DNA from 4 places in the Streptomyces sp. NPDC004111 genome. Region 2 is predicted to be linked to each of the others. Evidence: riboswitches for the same ligand, from Rfam matches in the RefSeq annotation. Region 2 holds a riboswitch; each other region holds the start of a gene.
What was found. Region 2 has a riboswitch for cyclic di-AMP ahead of ACFYVL_RS18105 (M23 family metallopeptidase). Riboswitches for the same ligand answer to the same signal wherever they lie in the genome.

Region 1 (2,192 bases), on a different contig from region 2:
AGCCGCTCGGCCTCCGCCTTCGCCGCGGCGGCGGCCTTGGCGCGCTCCTCGGCCTCGGCCTTCTCCCGGGCGGCCTTCTCGGCCTTCGCGTGGGCCTCGTCGCGCTGCTTCTTCGCCTCGGCTGCGGCGTCCTTGACGGCCTGCGCGCGGGCGGCCTCCCGGACGGCGGCGTCGGCGGCGGAGCGCTGCTGCTCGGCCTGCTGGAGGATGCGGGCGCGCAGGCTGTCGCCCGCGCCCGGCTGCTGTCCGACGGCGTGCCCGGCCTGGTCGGTGGCGGCGACGGGAGCCGCCGCGGGGGCGGGGGCGGCCATCAGCTCCTCCCCGGTACCGGACCCGGAGCCCGGCTTCTCGTCGTCGGAGCCGGAAACCAGAGCGCCGACACCCGGCAGGGACTTGGCGTCCGGCAGGGCGTCGGCGAGGGAGTCGAGGGAATCGGAGATCTGGTCCGGCAGCGATATGGAGACGGCGGGCTTGTCCTGCGCGGTGGCGATGCCGCCCGCGCCGACGGCCGCGATCACACCGACGCCCAGCACGGTGGAACTGCGGGCCAGCGAGCCGCGCTGCTTGGCGACCCGGTGCTTGCCGCGGACCGGAACGACGGAGTCCTCGGTGGGGTTCCACTCCTCGGTGGAGGCGGGCGGACCGTCGAACTCCACGAAGCCCTCGTAGCCGCCGCGCTGCTGCTGCGCCGGGACCGTCGGCATCGTCGCGGTGGCGCCGTAGCCGTAGCCGTGGCCGGTGCCCTCCGTCCCGTCGGTGTCGTTCGGGACGCCGTACGCCCCGTACGAGAAAGCGGGGGCTGCGGGGGACTCGGGGGCAGGCCTGTTGGACGCCACGGAGGCGCGCTCCTTTCCTTCCTTCTCGCCTACCGGGTTAGCTGACGGGTTCGGAGCAGGAAGGTCTCCTACGGGCCAGGTTCGGCCCGATTCACCCCAATTGGTGGTTCCCCGGTTTCCTCACGGAATTCGGCGCACGCGCACGGCGCCGTCTCTGACGACGGCTGGGACGACCGCGCTGCGTTATCGAACGTTAATAGACACACAAGTGGATTTCCAAGCCGTTCCTGTTGATCGTTAACGCAGAGCGCGCATCGATGGCCAGGACATCAGCCCCAAAAGGCCATCAAACAGGGCGACCCAACGGCCCCCTGACGCCCCTTCGGTCACTCGCGTTGCCTTGCGCGCAAACTCTCCACAACTGATAGATCGTCAATTGTTATGCGGAGCGCGCCCCTTCGAGCACGCCCCGTAACAACCCGTAGCCATCGCGCCGCGGTGCCCGGCCCGCCGCCGAGCCCCCGCCGGCCGCGCGGTCCCGCACCCGGCCCTCAGGGCCGTTTCACGATCTCCACGGTCCGCCGCCGGGCGGGCTGCCCCTCGCCCGGCCGCCCCACCGCGAGCAGCGCCATGTCGTCCGTCTGCTTGCCGCCGGTGTGCACCCGTACGTCGCTCGTCAGCGCCTCCAGCACGGCCTCGGGGCCGGGGAACAGCGACCGGTGCAGCCGCAGCGCCGGGTCGTAGAAGACACCCGCCGCGTCCCGCGCCTCGGAGAGCCCGTCCGTGTAGAACACCAGCGTCGAACCACCGGGGAAGCGGACCTCCCGCGCCCGGTCCGGCCAGTCCCCCAGGTCGCCCATCCCCAGCGGCAGCGCGAACTCCTCCGGCGTCAGCACGTCCAGCTCGCCGTCCGCGTACAGCAGCAGCGGCTCGGGATGCCCCCGGTTCACCAGCCGTACGACGCCCCCGGCGCGCGGGATCTCGGCGAGCACCGCCGTCGTGAACCCCTCCATCGCGTCCAGTCCCTCGCGCCGCCGGCCCTCCCTGGCCAGCGCCCGTTCCAGCCGCTGCGCGACGCCCTCCAGGGTGCTCTCCGTCTCGGCCGCCTCCCGGAACGCGCCCACCACCACCGCGACCGCCTCGACGGCCTCCAGCCCCTTGCCCCGTACGTCCCCCACGACCAGCCGCACCCCGTGCGGGGTGTCCTGCACCGCGAAGAGGTCGCCGCCGATGAACGCGTCCGCCTCCGCCGCCTCGTACCGCGCCGCGATCTGCAGTCCGCCGATGCTCTCCGGCGGCGTGGGGACGACGGCCCGCTGGGCGGCCTCCGCGATGACCCGCACCGAGGCGAGCCGCCGGTCCCCGCGGCGCACGACCCGGTTGATGAAGACGGCCAGCACGGCGACGGTCAGCACC
Region 2 (2,192 bases):
CGGGGCCTTCGGGGAAACGACGGGAGGTACGGGGCCGCGCGCGGGATTCGGTCAGACGCGGACGCCGTGGCCGCGCAGGTAGGCGACCGGGTCGATGTCCGAACCGTAGTCGGGGGAGGTGCGGGCCTCGAAGTGCAGGTGCGGGCCGGAGGAGTTGCCGGTGGAGCCGGAGAGGCCTATCTGCTCGCCGGGGGTGACGGACTGCCCGACCGAGACACCGATCGAGGAGAGGTGGCCGTACTGGGTGTACGAACCGTCGTTCATCCGGATCACGATGTTGTTGCCGTACGCGCCGCCCCAGCCGGCCTCGACGACCGTGCCCGAGCCGACGGCGACGACGGAGCTGCCGGAGGAGGCGTGGAAGTCGACGCCGGAGTGGCTGCCGGAGGACCACATGGCTCCGCCGGTCTGGTAGCCGGTGGAGACGTAGGAGCCGGCGACCGGCAGCCGGAAGGAGTTGAGGCGCTTGCGCTCGGCCTCGCGGGCGGCGCGCTCGCGCTCCTCGCGCTCCTTCTTGATCTTCGCCTCGGCCTTGCGCTTGGCCTCCGCCCGGCGGGCCTCCTCGGCCTTGCGCTCGGCCTCGGCCTTCTCGTAGGCGTGCTTCTGGGCGGCGGCCTGGGCCTCGACCTTCTCGGCGAGGTTGTCCGTCACGGTGTCCTCCAGGACGACCGCGCGGATGGCGCCGGTGTCCTCGGCGGTCAGGTCCTGCTCGGCGGCGAGGGCCTGCGGGGCCAGCGTCCCGATGACGCCCGTCGTGGTGAGGGCGGCAACTCCGGCGATGTTCGCGCTCCTGCGCGACAGCACGGAGGGACGACGGTGCTTCCCGGCGGCACGGGTGAACGCCATGAAGAGGCTGTTTCCTTTCCTTCCTTCTCGCCTACCGGGTTAGCTGACGGGTTCGGAGCAGGAAGGTCTCCTACGGGCCCCACCGGCCCGTGAAGGGCGATGGCGTCCGATTCACCCCAGGGACGTAAGTGGGTCCCCGGCTCCCCAGGCTCGCGCCTGACGGGGACTCGGCGATGACTGTCCGGTGCCGCGGTTGCGGCGCACTCTGACGGACAGCCGGACCGACGCTAAGCGGCCCCTGTTTCAATCACCAAACAGAGACGGGGTTTTGTAACGCAGCCCACACGGCAGACACGCAACCTCCACAACAAACCGGACATACAGGAGGACCCCGACAACTCATCAGTCATCGGGGCCCTCCTTGTCCTGATTTGTCAGCCGGTGACGACGGAAACCTCACCGATGCCGAGCGCCCGCACCGGCTCGGCGATCCGCGCGGCGTCGCCGACCAGGACGGTGACGAGCCGGTCCACCGGGAAGGCGTTCACGACGGCCGCGGTGGCCTCCACGGTGCCGGTCTGCGCGAGCCTGGCGTACAGCTGGGCCTGGAAGTCGTCGGGCAGGTGCTGCTCGACCTGGTCGGCCAGGGTGCCCGCGACGGCGGACGCCGTCTCGTACTTGAGCGGGGCGACGCCCACCAGGTTCTGCACGGCCACGTCGCGCTCGGCGTCGGTGAGCCCCTCGGCCGCCAGCGTCCGCAGGACCTTCCAGAGGTCCTCCAGGGCGGGCCCGGTCGACTCGGTGTCCACGGAGCCGCTGATGGCCAGCATGGCGGCGCCGGTGCCGTCCTCGGCGGAGCGCAGCACCTGGCCGAAGGCGCGTACTCCGTACGTGTAGCCCTTCTCCTCGCGCAGGACGCGGTCCAGCCGGGAGGTGAGGGTGCCGCCCAGGCAGTACGTGCCCAGCACCTGGGCGGGCCAGACGCGGTCGTGCCGGTCGGCGCCGATACGGCCGATCAGCAGCTGCGTCTGGACGGCGCCCGGACGGTCCACGACGACGACCCGTCCGGTGTCGTCGGCCGTGACGGGCGTCATCGGGCGCGGCTCGGCGGTGTTGCCGGTCCACTCCCCCAGGGTGTCGGCCAGCACGGCGTCCAGGTCGGTGCCGTCCAGGTCGCCGACGACGACCGCGGTGGCGGTGGCCGGGCGGACGTGCGCCTCGTAGAAGGCGCGCACGGCCGCGGAGTCGATGCTCTTCACCGTCTCCTCGGTGCCCTGCCGGGGGCGCGACATCCGCAGCGACGCCGGGAAGAGCTCCTTGGAGAGCTGTTTGGCGGCCCGCCGCGAGGGGTTGGCCGCCTCGTGCGGGATCTCGTCGAGCCGGTTGCGCACCAGCCGCTCGATCTC
Region 3 (2,192 bases), on a different contig from region 2:
CCGAGCACGGGCCCGAGCACCGGTCCCGGCGCGAAGCCGACCGTCCCCGGTACGGACCCGAGCGCCGATCCGAGTGCGGACCCGGGCGCGGACCCGACGGCCGAGCGGCCCGCTCCTGGGGCGACGACGCCCGGTACCACCACTCCGGGCGGCGGCAAGCACCGCGGCACCCCCGCCCCGGAGAACTCCCTTCCCGGTGCGGACGGTTCGCAGGACCCCTCCACGGGCCCCGTCACCGACCCGTCGGCCGATCCGACGGTCCCGCCCGCGGCCGATGAGCGCGAGTCCGGCCGGCATGCCTCCCGCGGGGGCGGCAAGTCGCCCGACGGGCCCGCCGCGGACGACACGTACACCGTGCGTCCCGGGGACAACCTCTGGCACATCGCCGACGAGGCGAAGCTGCCCGGCGGGTGGCCGGCGCTCTACGAGGCGAACAAGACCTCCCTCGGTGACGACCCGGACCTCATCCGCCCTGGCCAGCACCTCGAACTGGGCGAGAAATAACCGGGAAACCATCACATTTCACGGGCAGTTAGGGAGTGAATGTCCGGTTCTGCGCGAGTGAGACATGAGTCTCTTCGCCCCAACTGGCGTGTCCCTTCCGGCAGCTCCTCCTGCGCCCCTTCTGACCTGCGTAAACGAGGGTTCCGGAAGGGCAAGGAGGGGTGAGATGTCCCCGATGTTCCTCTTTGAACATCGGGGACTCCTGTGTTTACGGTCGTCCTCGCTCGCCACCGGTGAGCACCGGAGCCCGTCACGCCGAATCCTGCCGGCGGGTCCCGGGAGCAGTCGTCGCGTACAGCGCCGTAGGCAGGAGCGGGGGACCCAAGGTAAGTGCCGGGCCCGGACGTTGAGAGACGTACGGAAACGGCTTGGGGTGAAGTCGCCGAGCGGAACGCAGCCTTCAGGGATGCGGACCGGAAGGGCGGCCGGGCGAACTCACAGCCCGAACCCGACAGCTCACCTCGAAGGCGTCGGTGAGGAGACATCCATGTCGCTTTTCAGCAAGGGCAAGCACCGCCGTCCGTCCAAGGCCACTCGCGTCGCCGCCTACGCCGGCGTCGCCGGTGTCGCGGTCGCCGCCCCGCTGATGGGGGCCACCTCGGCCTCCGCCGCCTCCGTCGACACCTGGGACGCCGTCGCCCAGTGCGAGTCCGGCGGCAACTGGTCCATCAACACCGGCAACGGCTACTACGGCGGTCTGCAGTTCTCGCAGTCCTCCTGGGCCGCCGCGGGCGGCACCCAGTACGCCCCGCGCGCCGACCAGGCCTCCAAGGGCCAGCAGATAGCCACCGCCGAGCGGCTGCTCGACATGCAGGGTCCGGGTGCCTGGGCCTGCGCCGGTGCCGGCAACCTGAGCAACGACGGTGTCGACCCGGGCGTGGGCACCGGTGCGAAGTCCGCCCCGAAGCAGCAGAAGCAGCAGCGCTCCGAGGCCCCCGCCGCGTCCCGCAGCGAGGCCCGTCAGGCCCCGAAGGCCGAGCGGTCCGCGCCGAAGGCGGCCCCCAAGGCCGCCCCGAAGGCCGCCGCCCCGATCAAGAAGGGTGACGGCGAGTACAAGGTCAAGTCCGGCGACACCCTCGCCAAGATCGCCGAGGCCCACAAGGTCAAGGGCGGCTGGCAGCACATCATGGACCTGAATGAGGGAGTCGTCACCGATGCCGACCTCATCTTCCCGGGTCAGCAGCTCCACCTGAGCTGACCCCGCACGGGGGCGGTGGCCCACCCCCGCCGCCCCCCTGCCGGGACCCCGGTCTGGCGCGACTTCCCCCCGTATGCGCCCGGCCGGGGTCTTTTGCGTATGCACACAGAGTGAACCGCGGCGTAACGTTCCGTCGCTCCGTGAGGGTCTTTCGTCCTGTAATACAGGCATTCGGGCATCTTTTCGTCCCAGCGGGCGGTCGATCGGCTGGCCGATGCCCGTGGGCCGGTTAGGCTCTTGTCGCAAGGCAAAAGTGACCCTGCACCCCTAGCGTCACATTCCATAAGGAGATGCTCGTGCCGTCCATCGACGTCGTCGTAGCCCGGGAAATCCTGGACTCCCGAGGCAACCCCACGGTCGAGGTCGAGGTCGGCCTCGACGACGGCAGCACGGGTCGTGCTGCTGTTCCGTCCGGCGCCTCGACCGGTGCCTTCGAGGCCATCGAGCTCCGCGACGGTGACCCGAACCGCTACCTCGGCAAGGGTGTCGA
Region 4 (2,192 bases), on a different contig from region 2:
GCGGAGAGGTGGGCGTACTGCGAGTAGTGGCCGTCGTTGTGCCGGATGACGACCTCGTTGCCGTACGCGCCGCCCCAGCCGGCCGAGACGACGGTGCCCGCGCCGACGGCCTTGACCGAGGTGCCGGAGGAGGCGCGGAAGTCGACGCCGGTGTGGTAGCCACTGGACCAGCTGCCGCCGGAGGCCCGGTAGGAGGTGGAGACGCCGGAGGAGACGGGGGCGGTGAAGCCGGTGCCCGAGCCGGTGGACCGCTCGCGGGTCTCGCTGCGGCGCTCGGTGCGCTGCTCCTGCTTCCCGGTGCGCTCGCGCTTCTCGGTGCGGTGCCCGGTGCGCTGCTCCTTGCGCTCCTCGGTGCGCTCGACGGCCTTGCGCTCGACGGGCGCGGACTGCTTCCCGGCGGCCGGGGCGGCCTGCGTGGAGGTCTTGGCGCCGGAGGCCTTGGCGCCGATCGAGAGCTTCATACCGGGGTAGATCAGCGACGGGTCGCCGCCGACGACGGACCGGTTGTCCTCGTAGAGCTTCTGCCAGCCGCCGCGCACCTTCTCGGCAGCGGCGATCTTCGACAGGTGGTCGCCGGTCACCACGGAGTACGTACGGGTGGCCGTGCGGTCGGCGTCGGTGCGCGGGGCCGCGGTCTGCTCCGCGGCGCGCTGCTGCGGAATCCGCACCTGCTGGGTCTGCTCGGCCTTCGGCTGGGCCGCGTGGCCGGGAGCGACGGCCGGGGCGGCGGCGGGCTCGGCGGCCTGTGCCCCGGCGGCGCCGATCAGCGGGAGGGCCAGAGCCGCACCGCCCGTACCGGCGGCGACGAAGCCGCGGGTGAGCGAGGAACTGGGCTTCGGGCGGCGGTGCTTACCCTTTGCAGGCATGACGGATTCCTCTCCGGCGCCTGCGAGGTGAGCTGTCGGGTTCGGGCTGGAGATGCCCGGCCGCGCTCTTGTCGAGCGCGGCTTCACCCCTAGCCGTACCGGCGGACTCGCGTCCTCCGGTGCCGGCGTACTACCTGGGTCCCCCGCTCCTGCCACACGAAGAAATATGGGTGCGGATGCCGGGCGGTGGCAGGATTCGGCGGTCCACCCGGATTGACGGTGACCGTAAGCGAGTGCGGACCGCCGGAACAAGCCGTTCCCGTCTTCTCCTTCCCGTGCGCACCTCTTCTCCACGGTTCTGCGGTCGTCCCCCATCGGCCCCGGTGCCCGTTTTCCGTTGCTGGCCTGCCATTTGACGCACCGGCACCAGTTGCCCCGCGGTTCCTATGATTCTGCTCACTCGACACCGGAATTCAGTGCCTACAAATTCCCTACATAGCGACAAATCAACCAATTCGCCGCCACGGCTCCGCCTGCCCCTCGACCCTGGCCCCAAGTGCCGAACAAATCCCCCCGAGTTGCCCCAGGAACCCGTCTCCGACCATGTCGTATCGTCGAAACGCGCCCCTCGTCGGTCACCGCTGGCCGGCGAACGACCCTTGAGGAGCACTCGTGACCCAGCAGGTGCCACAGGTCCCCGCCCCGTCGACGTCCCCCGACGCGGAACCCGAGCTGGCCGGGGTACGGAACTTCCGCGACGTGGGCGGTCTGCCGACCGTGGACGGCCGCCGGACGCGGTACGGGCGGCTCTTCCGCAGTGGTCACCTGGCGCACGCCACCGGGCCCGACACCGCGTTCTTCGACTCGCTCGGCCTGCACACGGTCTTCGACTTCCGCAACGCGGCGGACCAGAAGCTGGAGGGCCCGGACGTCGAGCTGAGCGGCGTACGGAACGTGAACATCCCGCTGAGCGACCCGGCCGACGGCGCCGAGTTCTGGCGGATGGTGCGCGACGGGAACATCGACCAGCTGCGCGAGATCCTCGCCGAGGGCAAGGCCGCCGCCCGGATGACCGCCTCGTACCGGCGGATGATCAAGGAGCGGGCCGCCGAGCACAGCCGGGTGCTGCACGCGCTGGCCGAGGACAGCGTCCCCGCGCTGATGCACTGCGCGGCGGGCAAGGACCGGGCGGGCCTGGCGATAGCCGTGACCCTGCTCGCCGTGGGGGTCGAGCGCGAGGCGATCACCGCCGACTACCTGAAGTCGAACGACCCGCACCGCCGCTACAAGGTGCGCCGCGGCAGTGACTCGCCGGAGGCGATGAACGACGAGGTGATGGGGCTGCTCGCACCGCTCTTCGACGCCCGCGCCGCCTACATAGACGCG

Region 1: another riboswitch for cyclic di-AMP. It lies ahead of ACFYVL_RS34865 (M23 family metallopeptidase); the one in region 2 lies ahead of ACFYVL_RS18105 (M23 family metallopeptidase).
Region 3: another riboswitch for cyclic di-AMP. It lies ahead of ACFYVL_RS11605 (transglycosylase family protein); the one in region 2 lies ahead of ACFYVL_RS18105 (M23 family metallopeptidase).
Region 4: another riboswitch for cyclic di-AMP. It lies ahead of ACFYVL_RS05435 (peptidoglycan DD-metalloendopeptidase family protein); the one in region 2 lies ahead of ACFYVL_RS18105 (M23 family metallopeptidase).

What each region holds. Positions count from the first base shown of each region.
Region 1 covers NZ_JBIAMU010000022.1:18,222-20,413, forward strand. The annotation lists gene ACFYVL_RS34865 (M23 family metallopeptidase) at 1-836, opposite strand, end outside; cyclic di-AMP (ydaO/yuaA leader) riboswitch at 848-981, opposite strand; gene ACFYVL_RS34870 (PP2C family protein-serine/threonine phosphatase) at 1,328-2,192, opposite strand, start outside.
Region 2 covers NZ_JBIAMU010000008.1:241,980-244,171, forward strand. The annotation lists gene ACFYVL_RS18105 (M23 family metallopeptidase) at 52-846, opposite strand; cyclic di-AMP (ydaO/yuaA leader) riboswitch at 860-1,029, opposite strand; gene ACFYVL_RS18110 (M16 family metallopeptidase) at 1,221-2,192, opposite strand, start outside.
Region 3 covers NZ_JBIAMU010000004.1:431,195-433,386, forward strand. The annotation lists gene ACFYVL_RS11600 (transglycosylase family protein) at 1-504, shown strand, start outside; cyclic di-AMP (ydaO/yuaA leader) riboswitch at 793-989, shown strand; gene ACFYVL_RS11605 (transglycosylase family protein) at 992-1,702, shown strand; gene eno (phosphopyruvate hydratase) at 1,993-2,192, shown strand, end outside.
Region 4 covers NZ_JBIAMU010000002.1:218,303-220,494, forward strand. The annotation lists gene ACFYVL_RS05435 (peptidoglycan DD-metalloendopeptidase family protein) at 1-866, opposite strand, end outside; cyclic di-AMP (ydaO/yuaA leader) riboswitch at 871-1,078, opposite strand; gene ACFYVL_RS05440 (tyrosine-protein phosphatase) at 1,479-2,192, shown strand, end outside.